DNA from 4 places in the Streptomyces sp. NPDC050211 genome. Region 1 is predicted to be linked to each of the others. Evidence: riboswitches for the same ligand, from Rfam matches in the RefSeq annotation. Region 1 holds a riboswitch; each other region holds the start of a gene.

What was found. A riboswitch is a leader RNA that binds a small molecule or an ion and turns the genes downstream of it on or off. The one in region 1 is predicted to bind thiamine pyrophosphate.
Region 2: linked by a shared signal. The riboswitch ahead of thiO (glycine oxidase ThiO) and the one ahead of AB0I98_RS29050 (thiamine ABC transporter substrate-binding protein) in region 1 are both predicted to bind thiamine pyrophosphate.
Region 3: linked by a shared signal. The riboswitch ahead of lanKC (class III lanthionine synthetase LanKC) and the one ahead of AB0I98_RS29050 (thiamine ABC transporter substrate-binding protein) in region 1 are both predicted to bind thiamine pyrophosphate.
Region 4: linked by a shared signal. The riboswitch ahead of thiC (phosphomethylpyrimidine synthase ThiC) and the one ahead of AB0I98_RS29050 (thiamine ABC transporter substrate-binding protein) in region 1 are both predicted to bind thiamine pyrophosphate.

What each region holds. Positions count from the first base shown of each region.
Region 1 covers NZ_JBFALC010000034.1:17,993-22,457, reverse strand. The annotation lists gene AB0I98_RS29055 (iron ABC transporter permease) at 1-325, opposite strand, end outside; gene AB0I98_RS29050 (thiamine ABC transporter substrate-binding protein) at 376-1,452, opposite strand; TPP riboswitch at 1,450-1,568, opposite strand; gene rlmN (23S rRNA (adenine(2503)-C(2))-methyltransferase RlmN) at 1,618-2,724, opposite strand; gene AB0I98_RS29040 (SRPBCC family protein) at 2,768-3,217, opposite strand; gene AB0I98_RS29035 (phosphatidate cytidylyltransferase) at 3,393-4,465, opposite strand, start outside.
Region 2 covers NZ_JBFALC010000043.1:18,169-22,633, forward strand. The annotation lists gene thiE (thiamine phosphate synthase) at 1-432, opposite strand, end outside; gene AB0I98_RS33075 (Rv2175c family DNA-binding protein) at 629-1,000, opposite strand; gene AB0I98_RS33080 (FAD-dependent oxidoreductase) at 1,101-2,336, opposite strand; gene AB0I98_RS33085 (hypothetical protein) at 2,382-2,741, opposite strand; TPP riboswitch at 2,794-2,905, shown strand; gene thiO (glycine oxidase ThiO) at 2,903-4,096, shown strand; gene thiS (sulfur carrier protein ThiS) at 4,093-4,293, shown strand; gene AB0I98_RS33100 (thiazole synthase) at 4,296-4,465, shown strand, end outside.
Region 3 covers NZ_JBFALC010000025.1:65,673-70,137, reverse strand. The annotation lists gene AB0I98_RS24325 (aldehyde dehydrogenase) at 1-630, shown strand, start outside; gene AB0I98_RS24320 (ferredoxin) at 635-868, shown strand; gene AB0I98_RS24315 (GYD domain-containing protein) at 946-1,266, opposite strand; TPP riboswitch at 1,388-1,570, shown strand; gene lanKC (class III lanthionine synthetase LanKC) at 1,695-4,465, shown strand, end outside.
Region 4 covers NZ_JBFALC010000013.1:39,490-43,954, forward strand. The annotation lists gene AB0I98_RS16335 (hypothetical protein) at 1-228, shown strand, start outside; gene thiC (phosphomethylpyrimidine synthase ThiC) at 324-2,132, opposite strand; TPP riboswitch at 2,125-2,314, opposite strand; gene AB0I98_RS16345 (YibE/F family protein) at 2,386-3,954, shown strand; gene AB0I98_RS16350 (SsgA family sporulation/cell division regulator) at 4,095-4,465, opposite strand, start outside.

The DNA.
Region 1 (4,465 bases):
GGCCCACCAGCGCCAGGAACGCCGTACCGACGACGACCGTCGGCAACACGAAGGGGACCGTGACGATCGCCCGCAGAACGTGCTTGCCCGGGAAGTCGAAACGGGCGAAGACGTAGGCGCCGGGCAGCGCCACGAGGAGGGTGAGCGCGGTGGAGGCGAGGGCCTGCCAGGTGGTGAACCACAGGACATGACGGATGTCCGACTGCGCCACCACGTCCCAGATCCGGGCGAGTTGCCAGGCTCCGTCGACATGGAGTCCGCGCGCGAGGATCGCGGCGACGGGGTAGGCGAAGAAGACCGCGAAGAACGCGACGGGCACGGCCATGAGCCCGAGCCGCGTCGCGTACTTCCTGCGGACGGAGGCTACTTCGGGGGCTACTTCAGTACGAGCGAGGTCCATGACTTGACCCAGTCGTCACGGTTGTCGGCGATCTTCGCCGGGTCCATGGTCTCGGGATCCTCGGCCTGCGGACCGTACTTGGTGAACTCCTCGGGCACCTGGGCGCCTTCACGCACCGGGTAGACGAACATGTTCAGCGGCATGTCGTCCTGGAACGTCTTGGTGAGCATGAAGTCGAGGAGTGCCTTGCCGCCCTCGGTGTTCCCCGCGTTGCTCAGCAGCCCCGCGTACTCGACCTGCCGGAAGCAGGTGCCGGTCGCGACGCCGGTCGGCGCGGTGGCCGGCTTCGGGTCGGCGTAGATGACCTCGGCGGGCGGCGAGGAGGCGTACGAGACGACGAGCGGCCGGTCGGCCTTGGCCTTCTTGCCGCCCGCGGAACCGGAGAACTCCTCGTTGTAGGCCTGCTCCCAGCCGTCGACGACCTTCACGCCGTTGGCCTTCAGCTTCTTCCAGTAGTCCTGCCAGCCGTCGTCGCCGTACTTGGCGGCGGTCCCGAGGAGGAAGCCCAGTCCCGGTGAGGAGGTGGACGCGTTCTCGGTGACGAGGAGGTTCTTGTAGGCCGGCTTGATCAGGTCGTCGAAGGAGGTGGGCGGGGTCAGCTTGTGCTTGCTGAAGTACGCCTTGTCGTAGTTGACGCAGATGTCGCCGGTGTCGACGGGCGTGACGCGGTGCTCGTCCTCGTCGACCCGGTACTCGGGCTTGATCTGGTCGGCGCCCTTCGCCTCGTACGACTGGAAGAGGTCGTTGTCGAGGGCCCGCGAGAGCAGGGTGTTGTCGACGCCGAAGAAGACGTCGCCCTGCGGGTTGTCCTTGGTCAGGATCGCCTTGTTGACGGCCTGCCCGGCGTCGCCGTCCTCCAGGACCTTGACCTGGTACCCGGACTTCTTCTCAAACTCGGCGATGACGCTCTTGGAGACGGCCCAGGAGTCGTGGCTGACGAGCGTGACGGTCTTGGAGTCGCCGCCGGCGGAGTCGGACGACGATCCGCACGCGGACAGCGTGACGAGGCCCAGCCCGACGGCCACGGCTATGTACTTGTTCGTGGTTCTCATGAGTGAAGACCGAACTTCCTACCCAGAATGACCTGGGCGAGGTTCAGAGGGTCTGCGGCCCGCCGGAACTATGGCTGCCGCACTCTCAGCGCTGTGGCGCTCCCCTGTCGGAAAATGAATTGGATATGAAGTTGTACCGACGTCGATGTACCGACGTCGATCAGACTACCTCTCGGTGGCCGCGAGCTGACCACACGCCCCGTCGATCTCCTGACCACGGGTATCCCGGACCGTCACCGGCACACCATGCGCGGCGATCGCCTCGACGAACGCCTTCTCGTCCTCCGGACGGGAGGCCGTCCACTTCGAGCCCGGCGTCGGGTTCAGCGGGATCAGATTCACATGCACCGGCCTGCCCTTGAGCAGCCGTCCGAGCCGGTCACCGCGCCAGGCCTGGTCGTTGATGTCCCGGATCAGCGCGTACTCGATGGACAGCCGGCGCCCGGACCGGGCCGCGTACTCCCATCCGGCCTCGAGCACCTCGCGCACCTTCCACCGGGTGTTGACCGGTACGAGGGTGTCGCGCAGCTCGTCGTCCGGCGCGTGCAGCGAGATCGCGAGCCGGCACTTGAAGCCCTCGTCGGCGAACCGGTGGATGGCCGGGACGAGCCCGACGGTGGAGACGGTGATCCCGCGCTGCGAGAGCCCGAGCCCGTCGGGTTCGGGGTCGGTGAGCGCGCGAATGGCACCCACGACCCGCTTGTAGTTGGCGAGCGGCTCGCCCATGCCCATGAAGACGATGTTGGACAGCCGCGCGGGCCCTCCGGGAATCTCGCCGTCCCTGAGCGCCCGCATCCCGTCCACGATCTGGTGCACGATCTCGGCGGTGGACAGATTCCGGTCGAGGCCTGCCTGCCCGGTGGCGCAGAACGGACAGTTCATACCGCAGCCCGCCTGCGAGCTGATGCACATCGTCACCCGGTCCGGATACCGCATGAGCACCGACTCGACCAGCGTCCCGTCGAACAGCCGCCACAGCGTCTTGCGCGTGGTGTCCTGGTCCGTCGACAGATGCCGTACGACCGTCATCAGCTCCGGAAGCAGCGCCTCCTGCAGCTTGCCGCGCGCCGCGGCCGGGATGTCGGTCCACTGCGCCGGGTCGTGCGCGTACCGCGCGAAGTAGTGCTGCGAGAGCTGCTTGGCGCGAAACGGCTTCTCCCCGATCGCGGCAACAGCCTCCTTGCGCTCGGCAGGCGACAGATCGGCAAGATGCCGCGGCGGCTTCTGGGCTCCGCGGGGGGCGACGAAAGTGAGTTCTCCGGGCTTGGGCATGATTTCTCAAGTGTCGCAGATCGTTTCCGTGCCCCCGGACGGGCTATGGGGTGGGGTTTTCCAGCCGGTCCTTGAGGTGCTGCTCGTTGCGGGGGAGTTCCTTGCGGACCTGTGGGCGGACCACGAGGGGCACGAGGACCTTGCCGATGCCGTGCCCTTCGACGTCGACCTCCAAGGTCACGCGGGAGCGGCGGCCCTCGTCGATCGGGTCTATCTCACCGTGGACATGGCCCCTGACGGGCCCGTCGATACCCTGCAGCCCCCAGATGCGCGGCGGATCGTACTCGGTGACCTCCATGGTCATCGGAATGTCGCGGCGGCCTATGTGCCGGGTGATCTTCAGGTGGGAACCGAGACCCAGCGGGCCCTCCTCGACCTGCTCCGCCGCGACCGCGCTCTCCTGCCATTCCGGCAGGTGGGAGGGGTCGCTGAGGTATGCGTAGACATCTTCGGGACTGCGGTCGACGACGATCGTTTCTCGGACGCCTGACATGGTGCCCCCTTCCAGGGCGGCCCCCTCGAGGGTTCCGGAGTGTCCCTCGTCGAGGGCTTACAACCGAATCGTCCCACCGCACGGACCGGCACGCCAAGGAGAGGAGCCAGCACGCCAAGGAGAAGAGCCCTCGCCCCCCATGCCGGGGCGAGGGCTCCGTAAAACTCCTGTGCCGTCAGGCAGATCCGACGAACAGCACCATCAGCAGCCACACCACCGGAGCCGTCGGCAGCAGCGAATCCAGCCGGTCCATGATGCCGCCATGACCGGGCAGCAGCGTGCCCATGTCCTTGATGCCCAGGTCCCGCTTGATCATGGACTCGCCGAGGTCGCCGAGCGTGGCGCTGGCCGCGACGGCGAGGCCCAGCAGCAGGCCCTGCCACCAGGTGCCGCCGTCGATCAGGAACTCCATGCACAGCGCGCCCGCCGCCATGGCGAAGGCGACCGCGCCGAGCAGGCCCTCGCGGGTCTTGCCGGGGCTGATGCGCGGGGCGAGCTTGTGCCGGCCGAAGCGCCAGCCGACGGCGTACGCGCCCGTGTCGCTGACGACGGCCAGCAGCAGGAACGTGAGGACCCGCCGCGCACCGTCGTCCGCGGTGAGCATCATGGCCACGAACGTGGCGAGGAACGGGATGTAGAAGGCCGCGAAGACGCCCGCCGTGACGTCCTTGAGGTAGCCCTCGGGCGGTTCCGTCATCCTCCAGACGAGCACCGCCAGCGCGGTGAGCGCCATTGCCACCCACGCGCCCTCGGCACCGCGGACGTACCCGGCGACGACCATCGCCGCACCGCCGACCGCGAGCGGCACGAGGGGCGCCTTGATGGCCTTGCGCTCCTGCAGCCGGGACGTCAGCTCCCAGAGGCCCACCACGACGGCGACCGCTATCACACCGACGAACACGGCCTTGACGACGAACAGCGACGCGATGATCACCGCACCGAGTCCGACCCCGACCCCTATGGCCGCACCCAGGTCCCTGCCCGCGCTCTTCTTCTGCGGTGCGGGCGCCGGCTGCGGGGCGTCGGGCATGGGCTCCGGATTCTGCTGCGCCGCCCGGTAGGACGTCCCGTCGGGCGTCCCATAGGACGACGTCTGCGGCGTGTCGTCGCGGAACAAGGGGCCGCCCAGCCGAGCGGCCCCCCGGTCGTCATCCTGGTCTCCGCCATACGCGGGTACGTCGGGCACGATGGGCATGGGGCGAGTCTGCTGCGCGTTGTGCGCATCGTACGCGGGACCCGCCGGGGCAG
Region 2 (4,465 bases), on a different contig from region 1:
GGTGGGCCAGCACGGGCCGGTGCAGAAGTAGTCCACGCCGTCCTGGGCCGCGGCCGCGGTCGCCTCGGACCCGGCGTGTGTCGAGCGGCCGATGAGGATGTCGTCGCCGAGGATCGCACGGGCCGCCGGGACGGGCAGATCGCCCTGGCCGAGATGGAGTACGTCGGCGCGGGCGGCGTGGGCGACGTCCGCCCGGTCGTTGACCGCGAGGAGCTTGCCGTGCCGGGCGCAGGCGTCGGCGAAGACCTGAAGGTGCTCCAGTTCCTCCGCCGCCTCCATGCCCTTGTCCCGCAGCTGCACGATGTCGACGCCGCCCGCCAGGACCGCGTCGAGGAACTCGGGCAGGTCGCCCTGGCTCTTGCGGGCGTCCGTGCACAGGTAGACGCGGGCATCGGCGAGCCGGTCGCGCGGCGTGGCGGCGGTGTCGGGCATGGGTGTCCCCTGTTTGTCGGTGGCGCAACGGGCCACGGTGATGGTCGGTGGCGTACGGGCCGCGGCGCGTGTCGTCGCGGGTGTCCGTCGGCTGCCAAGGCCGCTCGTCGGCCGCTGTGGGCCGCACTGGACCGTGGCCGTGGCCTTCGCGGGCCGCGGCCCATACGCCGGACGTGTTCAGGTCAGCGTGCGGTGATCAGACGGCGAGCGCCTGGGCGCGGCGCTTCACCTCCGTGCCGCGGTTCTCGCTCAGTGCCTGCGCGGGGGTGCCGGGCAGGCTCTCGTCGGGGGTGAAGAGCCACTCCAGCATCTCTTCGTCGGTGAAGCCGTCGTCCCGCAGGAGCGTCAGGGTCCCGGACAGGCCCTTGACCACCTTCTGCTCGGTCCCGTCGATGAAGGCGGCGGGGACGTGCAGCGCGCGGTTCTCACCACGGCGTACGGCGATGAGCTGGCCGTCCTTGACCAGCTGCCGGACGCGGGTCACCTCGACATCGAGCATTTCCGCGATGTCGGGCAGGGTGAGCCAGGCGGGGACGAGAGCATCGATCTTTGCGTCAATCTCGGTCACGGGACAAGCGTGCCATCCCGGACTGACAGTCGGAAGCCAGACCCGTCCGACCTGCGCGAACGCGTTACGCCATGACAGCCGTTGCGCCCACACGAACTCCTTACGCCGTCGCCGTCGCCGTCTTCAGCGGTCGCGCCGGATCCGAGATCAGTACCGGATTCATCTCCGCGCCCGCCTCGATCAGCCGCCGTCCCTGCGCCAGGTCCCTGGGGCGGCCCACCGCCAGCAGGGCGACCAGGCGGTTCTCGCGGAGCCAGCACACCGTCCAGGACGGGCCGGAGCGGTCGCCGCGCCACAGGGTCGTGTCGGCGGACGCGTGGTGACCGGCGTACTGGACGAAGCGGCCGAACTGCTCCGACCAGAAGTACGGGACCGGGTCGTACACCGCGGGGGCCTCGCCGATGATGTTCGCCGCGACCGTGCGCGGCCCCTGGAGGGCGTTGTCCCAGTGGTGGACCAGCAGGCGCTCGCCATACCTTCCCGAAGGGAAGGAGGCGCAGTCGCCGACCGCGTAGACGTCCGGGACGGAGGTCTGCAGCCGGTCGTCGGCCACGACCTCGCCGTGCTTGCCCAGCTTGATGTCCGAACCGGCGAGCCAGGCGGTGGCGGGCCGGGCGCCGATGCCGACCACGACCGCGTCCGCGGGCAGCCGTGAGCCGTCGTCGAGGACGACCGTGCCGGGCTCGACGCGCTCCACGCGCGCGTGCGTCCGCAGCACCGCGCCGCTGTCGGCGTACCAGGCGGCCATCGGCGCGGCCACCTCGGCGGGCAGCGCTCCCGCGAGCGGCCGGTCGGCGGCCTCCACGACGGTCACCGCGCAGCCCGCCTCGCGCGCCGCCGTGGCGAACTCCGCGCCGATCCAGCCCGCGCCGACGACCACGATGTCGTGCTGCCGGGCGAGCACCGGCCGCAGCCGCTCGGCGTCGTCCAGGGTGCGCAGCAGATGGACGCCGGGGACGCCCTCGGCGCCCGGCAGCCGGATCGGTTCCGCACCGGTGGCGAGGACCAGGACGTCGTACGGGACAGGCCCGGCCTCGGTGTCCAGCTCGTGGTCGGCGGGGCGCACACCCAGCACCTCGCGCCCCAGCTGCAGTTCGATGCCGAGCGCTTCGAAGTCCACGTCGAAGGCGGAGCCCTCGGCCTTGCCGAGCAGTACGGCCTTGGACAGCGGCGGCCGGTCGTACGGCTGGTGCGGCTCGGCGCCGATCAGCGTCACGGTGCCGGTGAAGCCCATTTCGCGCAGGGCGACGGCCGTCTGCACCCCGGCCATGCCCGCGCCGGCCACGACCACGCGTCGCGGCTGTGACGTGCCTCGTTGCTGCGTCTGCTCGCTCACCTGATCACCATAGACAACTGACGATCCGTCAGTCAGCGGCCGGGTTCAGTGACCTGCTCCACAATCCTCGTCGACCTGCTCCACCACACTCGTCCCGCTGCCCGGCTGCGACTCCCACTCCCAGGTCTCTTTGAGCCGCACCCGGCCGTCCGGCAGCTCCACGACCGTCGACACGCAGTGCCCGGAGGACGTCGTCCCGTCGCCCTTGAGCTGCACGTACCGGAAGTCGAGGCGGTCGCCCTCACGGGTACCCACCAGATGCCCGCGTACGACGTCCCCGCCCGCGTACTCGGCCCAGATCGTCCCGTCCTCCTCGTGGTAGGTGAACCGCGTGCGCGTACCCACCTGACCTGGGGCTTGGTCGGCGACAGGCGCCAGGACGAGGCCGTCGAGCGAGCGGGGCATGACAAGAGGCTCCCTTACAGAGGCGCGGAACCAAGGGCTAGGGTGGCCAACGTAGAGCACTCGCGGGAGCCCGGACGCACCGGGCTGAGAGGGAGGCTGGCGGCCTCCGACCGTACGAACCTGATCCGGGTCATGCCGGCGAAGGGAGGGGCTGGACGCCCATGTCGCATACGTCCGACACAGCTACGTTCGACAACGCCACGTCCGACACCGCGGACGTCCTTGTCATCGGGGGCGGAATCATCGGCCTGGTCACGGCGTGGCGGGCCGCGCAGCGCGGGTTCGCCACGGCCGTCGTGGATCCCGAGCCGGGCGGCGGAGCCGCGCAGGTGGCGGCCGGGATGCTGGCCGCCGTCACGGAACTGCACTACGGCGAGCAGACCCTGCTCGGCCTGAACCTCGCCTCGGCCCGCCGCTACCCGGACTTCGCGGCCGAGCTCACCGAGCTGACCGGCCACGACCTCGGCTACCGCCAGTGCGGCACGCTCGCCGTCGCCCTGGACGCCGACGACCGCGCCCATCTGCGCGAACTGCACGCGCTGCAACGGGCGTCGGGGCTGGACTCCGAGTGGCTGTCCGGGCGGGAGTGCCGGCGTCTGGAGCCGATGCTCGCGCCCGGTGTGCGCGGCGGGCTGCGCGTCGACGGCGACCACCAGATCGACCCGCGGCGCCTCGCCGGTGCGCTGGTGGCCGTGTGCGAGCGGGCCGGAGTGGTCTTCCACCGGACCTGGGCCGAGCGGCTGTCGGTCGTACGGGAGCGGGCGGCCGGTGTCGTCACGCGCGACGGCAGGGCCGTGGGCGCGGGGCAGGTCGTCCTCGCCGCGGGCAGCCTGAGCGGGCGGCTCGCGGGCGTCCCGGAGGACGTACTGCCGCCGGTACGGCCCGTGAAGGGGCAGGTGGTGCGGCTGACCGTGCCGGAGCGGTGCGCGCCGTTCCTGAGCCGGACCGTGCGCGCCGTGGTCCGCGGCAGCCATGTCTACCTGGTGCCGCGCGCGAACGGCGAGCTGGTCATCGGCGCGACCAGCGAGGAGCTGGGCTGGGACACGACGGTGACGGCGGGCGGCGTCTACGAGCTGCTGCGCGACGCGCACGAGCTGGTCCCCGGCCTCACCGAGCTGCCGCTGACGGAGACCCGGGCCGGACTGCGCCCCTGCTCCCCCGACAACGCGCCGCTGCTCGGCCCGACGGACCTCCCGGGACTCCTGCTGGCCACCGGCCACTACCGCAACGGCGTGCTGCTCACACCGGTCACCGGCGACGCCATGGCCCACGCGCTGGCCACCGGTGAACTCCCGGACGAGGCCCGCCCCTTCACCCCGAAGCGCTTCGGCGCACTCACGGAGCTGCCCGCATGATCGTCTGGATCAACGGTGAGCGTCGGGAGGTCACCGACGGCACCGCCCTCGACACCCTCGTGAAGTCCCTCACCGCGGCGCCCTCCGGAGTGGCCGCCGCCCTGAACGAAACCGTCGTCCCGCGCGCGGAGTGGTCCGCCACGTCCCTCTCCGAGGGAGACCGCGTCGAAGTCCTCACCGCCGTCCAAGGAGGCTGACCATGGCTGACGATCCCTTTGTCATCGGCGGTACGGCCTTCTCGTCCCGTCTCATCATGGGGACGGGCGGTGCGCCCAGCCTGGAGGTCCTTGAGCGGGCGCTCGTCGCCTCCGGCACGGAGCTGACGACGGTCGCGATGCGGCGGGTGAACCCCGATGTGCACGGTTCGGT
Region 3 (4,465 bases), on a different contig from region 1:
CCCGCCGCCTGGATGAACAACGGGCAGGCCTGCGTCGCCCAGAGCCGCATCCTGCTGCCGCGCTCCCGCTACGACGAGTTCGCCGAGGCCCTCACCGCCGCCGCGGGCGCGCTGGTGGTCGGCGACCCGCTGGACACCGCCACCCAGGTCGGCCCGCTGGTGGCGAAGCGCCAGCAGCAGCGCAACCTCGACTACATCCGCATCGGCCAGGAGGAGGGCGCCAAGATCCTCACGGGCGGCGGCCGTCCGGCGGGCCTCGAGCGCGGCTGGTACGTCGAGCCGACGCTCTTCGGCGATGTCGACAACTCGATGCGGATAGCGAGGGAGGAGATCTTCGGGCCCGTGATCTGCCTCCTTCCCTACGGCGACGAGGACGAGGCCCTGAAGATCGCGAACGACTCCGACTACGGGCTGTCCGGCAGCGTCTGGACGGCGGACGTCGAGCACGGCATCGAGGTCGCGCGACAGGTCCGTACCGGCACGTACTCGGTGAACACCTTCAGCCTCGACATGCTGGGCCCGTTCGGCGGCTACAAGAACAGCGGGCTGGGCCGGGAGTTCGGGCCGGAGGGCTACGGCGAGTATCTCGAACACAAGATGATCCATCTCCCGGCGGGCTGGGAGGCGTAGCGCCATGGGCGACCGCTGGCAGGTCGAGGTCGACCGCTCCATCTGCATCGGCTCCGCCCAGTGCCTCCACCACGCCCCGGACGGCTTCCGCCTCGACACCGGACGGCAGTCCCACCCCGTCGACCCCGAGACGGACGCCAACGAACAGATCCTGGAGGCGGCGGAGAGCTGCCCGGTGGAGGCGATCATGATCACGCTGCTGGGGAGCGGGGAGCCGGTGTTCCCGCCGGAGGATTAGCGCGGCTGTCGTGGCTGCCGTCGCGCTCGAGGGCTGCGGCGGCGGTCCGGGCCGCTCATCCCGCTACCCGGGGTGAGTCAGGCGCCCGGGGCCCGGTACTCCACGTTCCGTCGGATCGCCTCGTCGATCTCTTCGGGGGAGAGGAGGACGACCGTGCTCGTGCGGACGCCGCCCGCCGCCGACGTGACCAGGCCGATGGCCGCCGCCGAGGTGTTGTCCGGGAGTTCCACCGTGACGTAGACGTCGTCGTCCCCGAAGGCCCAGTACTGCGACTCGAGCCGGCCCCCGAGTCCCTGGACCATGCGCTCGACGACCTGGCGGCGCGCGGCTGCGCCCTCGTTGAGCAGGCCCTTCAGCCCGTCGACGGTCAACCTGACCTTGATGAGGTACTTCGGCATCTGCTGGGCCTTTCAGTCGTGTTCACTCGTGTCTCAGTAATCACCTTCGTTCCATATTCGGAAAATTTCCATTCAGGGGGTTCCGTAGAGGCTTGGGCGTTTTATCCTAGTAGTAGGCCTACGGGACGAGTGAGGGAGTCCAACCGAAGTAGCCGACTCTGGCGGAAGGCGTGAGTCTCCGCCGTTGCCGACGTCGACGGTCGGGCTGAGAGGCCGGAAGGTCGTAGTAGTGGGACGACCGGAAGGCGACCCCCAGTTACCTGATCCGGGTAATGCCGGCGAAGGGAACCCGTCTCGTAGGTCATTCGTGTGCCATTCGTATGCCCGGGACCCGTGCATTTCGCATGTCGGATTCATGACATGTGCGACTGTCCGCCTCGCCGGGCGGCGTGGAACTCTCGAACCCACGCCGCCCCCGAGGAGGGCCGATGGACAGGCGCTACGAGATCTACTGTCTCGCCGACCGGATCTTCTACGAGACACCGGACCGTCTGTCCGCCGTCGGCGCCGCCTCCCTGTTTGAGGCCGCGCTGCGGCCGGTCCCGGAAGGCTGGCGGAGCTTCACCTCCGGTGACTGGCTTCAGCTCGCCCCGGTCGACGAGCACGGCACGCCGTGCCCCGGGCTCCCGGGCCAGGGCTGGAAGATCCACGTCTCGGCCTGCCTCGACAACGCCGAGAAGACCGCCGCCAGACTGTGGGACTACTGCGTACCGCGCGGCATCCCCTTCAAGCTCGTGCCCGGCGCCCAGCCGCTGCTCCTGCGCAACTCCAAGTACGCCAGCCGCGGTGACAGCGGCAAGTTCGCCACCCTCTACCCGGCGGACGAGACCGAACTCCACCGGATTCTCAAGGAGTTGGGCGACCTGCTGTCCGGCGAGCCCGGACCCGCCATCCTCAGCGATCTGCGCTGGAACGAGGGCCCGCTGTACGTGCGCTACGGCGGCTTCACCGAACGCCACTGCGTCGACGAGAACGGCGTCGTCGTCCCCGCCGTCGAGGACCCGGACGGCCGACTGGTCCCCGACCGCCGGGACCCCGCCTTCCGGCCCCCCGCGTGGGTGACGCTCCCGGAGTTCCTGCGCCCGCACCTCGACGCGCGGAACGCCACCACCACCCGCGACCTGCCGTACCGCATCGAACGGGCGCTGCACTTCTCCAACGGGGGCGGGGTCTACGCCGGCACCGATGTGCGGACCGGCGAGCAGGTCGTACTGAAGGAGGCCCGGCCGTACGCGGGACTCACCGTGGACGGAGCGGATGCCGTGACCCGCCTGGAACGGGAGAAGGCGGCCCTGGAGCGGCTCACCGGGCTGGGGGTCGCACCCGGAGTACGGGACTGGTTCACCCTCGGCGACCACCGCTTCCTCGTGATGGACTTCCTGACGGGCGGCACCCTCAACTCCGCGATCGTGCAACGCCATCCGCTGCTCCAGCCCGAACCGGACCCGGACGCCGTCGCCGCGTACACCCGCTGGGCGTTAGCGGTGCACCGCGCCACCGAGACCGCCGTGGCCGCCGTGCACGACCGCGGACTGGTCTTCAACGACCTGCACCCCCTCAACATCATGCTCGCGCCGGACGACCGGACCGTCCGCCTGCTCGACTTCGAGGCCGCCACGCCCGTCGGCGAACACCACGGCCAGACCATCGCCCACCCCGGTTTCGCCGCCCCCGCCGACCGCGCGGGCCACGACGTCGACCACTACGCCCTCGCCTGTCTGCGGCTCGCGCTCTTCCTGCCCATGACGTCCCTGCTCGTCGTCGACCGGCGCAAGGCCGCCCACCTCGCCGAGATCGCGGCCGGTCAATTCCCGGACCTGCCGCGGGAGTTCCTGGACAAGGCGGTCCGGGTCATCACGGGTGAGCGGCAGCCGGGCGTCGCGTCTTGGCTCCGCGCTGATCCGGCGGGCGGGGAGGAAGGCCCTGCGGGTGAGCGGCAGCCGGGCGTCGCGCGCCGGCTTCCCGCTGATGCGGCGGGCCGGGAGGGAGGCGCCGCGGGTGGGCGGAAGTCCGGCCCCGCGCCCTGGCTCCCCGCCGATCCCGCGGACCGGCAGGACTCCCCGCAGGGCGGAGCGCTGGGTGCTCGCCATCGGGCTGCCGACGGTGTGGGGCACCCCAGCGGTGCCCGCGGAGGGGCCGACCTCCAGGACCAGCGGTTCGATGCCGCGCGCTGGCTGCCCGCTGATCCGGCGGACGGGGAGGAAGGCCTCGCGGGTGAGCGGAAGCCCGGCGTAGCGCGCCGACTTCCCGCCGATCCCGCGGGCCGGCCGGAAGGCCCCGCCTCCATGGTGCGGGCGATCCTCCGCTCCGCCACGCCCGGCCGGGACGACCGGCTCCTGCCCGGCGACATCGCCCAGTTCTCCGAGGGCGGCGGGCTCGGCATGGCGTACGGCGCCGCCGGAGTCCTCTACGCCCTCGACGAGACGGGGAACGGGCGCTGGGAGGAGGGCGAGCAATGGCTTCTGGATCACACCGACCCGCCGCCCGACGGGACACCGCCCGGCTTCTACGACGGCCTCGCCGGGGTGGCGTACCTCCTCGACCGCCTCGGACACACCGGCCGTGCCCTCGATCTCATGACCCGCGTCCTCGACGAGCCCTGGCAGCGGCTCGCCCCCGGTCTGCACGGCGGACTCGCGGGCCTCGGGCTCACCCTCGACCAGCTGGCCCGTACGACGGGGGAGCCGGGGCTGCGCGACCACGCGATGACGGCGGCCCGCATCCTCGCGGAACGGGACCACTCGGCGGGCAGACGGGCGGGACTGCTGGACGGCGCGACCGGACCGGCGCTGTTCTTCCTGCGGCTGTACGAGTCCACCGGTGACCGCGGGCTCCTCGACCACGCGGCGTCCGCGCTCCGCGCCGACCTCGCCCGGTGCGTACGGGACGACACCGGCACCCTCGCCGTGGACGAGGGCTTCCGCACCATGCCGTACCTCGGGTCGGGCAGTGTCGGCATCGGCACGGTGATCGAGGACTACCTCGCCCACCGCCCCGACGACGAGGAGTTCGCCCGGGCCCGCACCGACATCGCGCCGGCGGCCCGGTCCCGGTACTACGCGCAGCCCGGCCTCTTCCACGGGCGCGCGGGGATGATCCTGCACCTCGCCCGGACGGGGGCATCACGCGCCGACCTGGACGCGCAGACCGCCGCACTCGGCTGGTACGCCATGCCGTACGAGGGCGAACTCGCCTTCCC
Region 4 (4,465 bases), on a different contig from region 1:
CGCGGCATCCTGCCGTTCCTGCGCGACGCACTGGCCGAACCCGGCGCCGCCGCGGCACTGCACCGCACGGCACCGCGGGCGACCACCAGCCGCATGCCGCATCTCGGCTACAACCGCCCGGGCTTCAGCAGCCCCGACGACGGCCCCGCCCCGGGCCACCGCCCGAGCTTCAGCAGCCCGGACTACACCAGCCCGGATTTCGGAGGCCCGGAGCACCAGCCGGAGTAAGCCCGCTCCGGCATGATGCCCCTCGGCTTGCGCCCCCACGGAGGGGAGCGCAAGCCGAACACGGGGCTGCGGACGGCCTGTTCCGGACGTCGACGTCAGTTCGCGATCGGCAGGTACACACGGTTGCCCGCGTCAGCGAACTCCTTCGACTTCTGGGCCATACCCTCCTCGATCTCCGACTTGGTGCTGCCGTGCTCACGGCGGATGTCCTGGGAGATCTTCATCGAGCAGAACTTCGGCCCGCACATCGAGCAGAAGTGAGCGGTCTTGGCCGGCTCGGCCGGCAAGGTCTCGTCGTGGAACTCCCGGGCCGTGTCCGGGTCCAGGGCGAGGTTGAACTGGTCCTCCCATCGGAACTCGAAGCGTGCGTCGGACAGCGCGTCGTCCCACTCCTGTGCACCGGGGTGCCCCTTGGCGAGGTCGGCTGCGTGGGCGGCGATCTTGTAGGTGATGACGCCGGTCTTGACGTCGTCACGGTTGGGCAGGCCCAAGTGCTCCTTGGGCGTGACATAGCAGAGCATGGCCGTGCCCCACCAGGCGATCATCGCGGCACCGATGCCGGAAGTGATGTGGTCGTACGCCGGCGCGACGTCCGTCGTCAGCGGGCCGAGCGTATAGAACGGAGCTTCATCGCAGATCTCCTGCTGAAGGTCGATGTTCTCCTTGATCTTGTGCATCGGGACATGTCCCGGGCCCTCGATCATGGTCTGTACGTTGAAACGCTTCGCGATCTGGTTGAGTTCCCCGAGAGTTCGGAGTTCCGCGAACTGCGCCTCGTCATTGGCGTCCGCGATGGAGCCGGGCCGCAGACCGTCGCCGAGCGAGTACGTGACGTCGTAGGCGGCGAGGATCTCGCAGAGTTCCTCGAAGTTCTCGTAGAGGAACGATTCCTTGTGGTGCGCCAGGCACCACGCCGCCATGATCGAGCCGCCGCGCGAGACGATGCCGGTCTTGCGGTTGGCGGTGAGCGGTACGAACGGCAGGCGAACGCCCGCGTGGACGGTCATGTAGTCCACGCCCTGTTCGGCCTGTTCGATGACCGTGTCCTTGTAGATCTCCCAGGTCAGCTCCTCGGCGCGGCCGTCGACCTTTTCCAGGGCCTGGTAGAGGGGGACCGTGCCGATGGGGACGGGGGAGTTGCGCAGCACCCACTCACGGGTCGTGTGGATATTGCGGCCGGTGGACAGGTCCATGACCGTGTCGGCGCCCCAGCGGGTCGCCCAGGTCATCTTCTCGACCTCCTCCTCGATGGAGGAAGTGACCGCGGAGTTGCCGATGTTGGCGTTGACCTTCACCAGGAACCGCTTGCCGATGATCATCGGCTCGATCTCCGGGTGGTTGACGTTCGCGGGCAGCACGGCCCGGCCCGCCGCGATCTCCTCACGGACCACTTCGGGCGAAACCTCCTCCCGGACGGCCACGAACTCCATTTCGGGCGTGATCTCGCCCCGGCGCGCGTAGGCGAGCTGGGTGACGGCCTTGTCGTCGCGGCTGCGGCGCGGCTGGCGTGGCCGTCCGGGGAAGACCGCGTCGAGGTTGCGCAGGCCGCCGCGCGGCGAGGTGTGCTTGATGCCGTCGTCCTCGGGGCGGACGGGACGGCCCGCGTACTCCTCGGTGTCGCCGCGGGCGACGATCCAGTTCTCTCGCAGCGGGGCGAGCCCCCGGCGGACGTCGGTGTCGACGAGCGGATCGGTGTACGGGCCGGAGGTGTCGTACAGCGTGACCGACTGCCCGTTGGTGAGGTGCACCTGGCGGACCGGCACGCGCAGATCAGGGCGTGAGCCCTCGATGTACGCCTTGTGCCAGCCGATGGACTTCCCGGCCTCCTCGCTGGTCGGAGTCGGCGACGGACCGTCCGTCGCGTTCTGCGTGGAGGCAGGCGTGCGTGTGTCCTTGATGGTCATGAGACCTACTCCCTACGCCGGCATTACCCGGTAACAGGTTCAGCGGTCGACGCAGCGGTTTCCGTCTGCCGCCGTTTCATGGGGAACATCACTCGAATCCGATGACGTTCCACGTGAAACATTGCGAAGACGGAGGTCAGCGCCCTCTCAGCCCGGTGCTCCGAGCTCCCGCGTGTACAAAGGTGCCTACACGCTAGCGTCAATTCGGGCGCGCTGAACAGTGGGCCCCGGCCGTTCTTGCGATGATCGGGCGGTGACCACGACGCATCAGTCCCCGTACCCACCGCCCGAGCCGCCCCGCGGCCCCGGCTCCGGAAGCGGCCCCGCGAACGGCAACAGCCGTGGAAGCGGGCCTGTTTCCGGCGGCGGTCGCGAGACTGGAGCCGGAACCAGATCCGGCGACTGGCATGAGCACGGGCCCGCCTCCGACGCCGGACCCGGCCAGAGTTCGGGGGCCGGTGGCGGCCACGATCACGGCGGCGGGGGCGGACACGGACCCGGGGGCGGCGGTGGTGGCGGACATGGCCACTCGCACAGTCACGGTCCCGCGGCGCCCGTCTCCCAGCATCTGCGCAAGATCATCGCGGCGATCCTCATCCCGTTCGCCGCGGCCGTGGTCGTAGGGCTCGCAGTGTTGTGGCCCGGCGGAGCGCCGCCGCACGAGCGCACCGGGGTCGGCTTCGACCGGCAGACGCAGCAGGCCACAGTCACCAAGGTGGACGAGGTCAGCTGCAAGGACGTCAACGCCTCGGGTGAGACCCCGACCGGTGACACCTCCACCGCGGAGGGTTCCTCGGCGCAGCAGCAGGCGAACGGCACCTGCAAGAAGGCGACGATCCGGGTCGACACGGGCAAGGACAAGGGCCGTACGTTCACCGAGATCGTGCAGCCGGACCAGTCGCGGCAGCTGGACGAGGGCCAGAAGGTCGTCGTCGCCTACGAGCCCTCCGCACCCAGGGACTTGCAGTACTCGGTCACCGATGTGAACCGTCGTCTTCCGATGATGCTGCTTGCCGGGATCTTCGCCCTCGCCGTCGTGGTCGTCGGACGGTTGCGGGGCGTCATGGCACTGGTCGCCCTGGCCATCAGCTTCCTGGTGCTGAACTTCTTCATCCTGCCCGCCATCCTCCAGGGCTCGAACCCGCTGGTCGTGGCGGTGATCGGGGCGAGCGCCATCATGCTGGTCGCCCTGTACCTGTGCCACGGCCTGTCCGCGAGAACCTCGGTGGCGGTGCTCGGCACCCTCATCTCGCTGCTGCTGATCGGCATCCTGGGCTCACTGTTCATCGACTGGGCCGCGCTCACCGGCAACACGGATGACAACACCGGTCTGATCCACGGCCTCTATCCGTCGATCGACATGAGTGGTCTGCTGCTCGCCGGCATCATCATCGGTTCGCTCGGTGTGCTCGACGACGTGACGGTCACGCAGACGTCAGCGGTCTGGGAGCTGCACGAGGCCAACCCGACGATGGGCTGGCGCGGGCTGTATCGCGCGGGCATCCGCATTGGACGCGACCACATCGCATCGGTGGTCAATACGCTCGTCCTCGCCTATGCGGGCGCCGCGCTGCCGCTGCTGCTGCTCTTCTCGATCGCGCAGAGCAGCGTCGGCACTGTTGCCAACAGCGAGTTGGTCGCGGAGGAGATCGTGCGCACGCTGGTGGGCTCGATCGGTCTCGTCGCGTCGGTGCCGGTCACTACGGCGCTCGCGGCGCTGATGGTCTCGGCCGACCGCCAGGGAGGAGAGCAGGCCGCTCCTTCCGGCGCCACTGTCGCGGCTCCGACACGAGGCGGGAAGGGGCGACGCCGCAAGCGGTGAGGGGAGCGGCCACCGGGAGCCGGTCACCGCCGGCGACAAGCGAGCCCGCAATCGCTCACCCCGACCTGCCTCGCAAAAGCGTTCCTGCACGGCTGCACAGCCCCGGCGAACCGTTGCGTCACCGCCGCCCCCCGCGCCCTTCACCCCGCGCTCTGCTCCTCCGCCAGGATGCGGTCCAGCGCCTCGTCGAGATGAGCGTCGAAGTCGGCGAGGGCGCCCTCCTGGCCCAGCGGCACCAGCTTGTCGGTGCGGTCGAGAAAGGCCACGAGCGGTGCCGCCGAGGAACGGAACACGGCCTGATCGCCCCCGACCTGAAGCCGGATCAGGACGTCGCCGAGCGTGTCGTGTTCGGCGGGCGAGACACGAACATCCCCCTCTCCGCACGGCCGGCCCACCCCGTCGATCAGCAGCTCCCGCCCGAACGCCCAGGTCACGGGGGCGTCACCGGGCAGATGGAACGTCAGCCGCACGGCATAGGGATCATCGGTCTCGTAGCGCAACTCCACCGGGA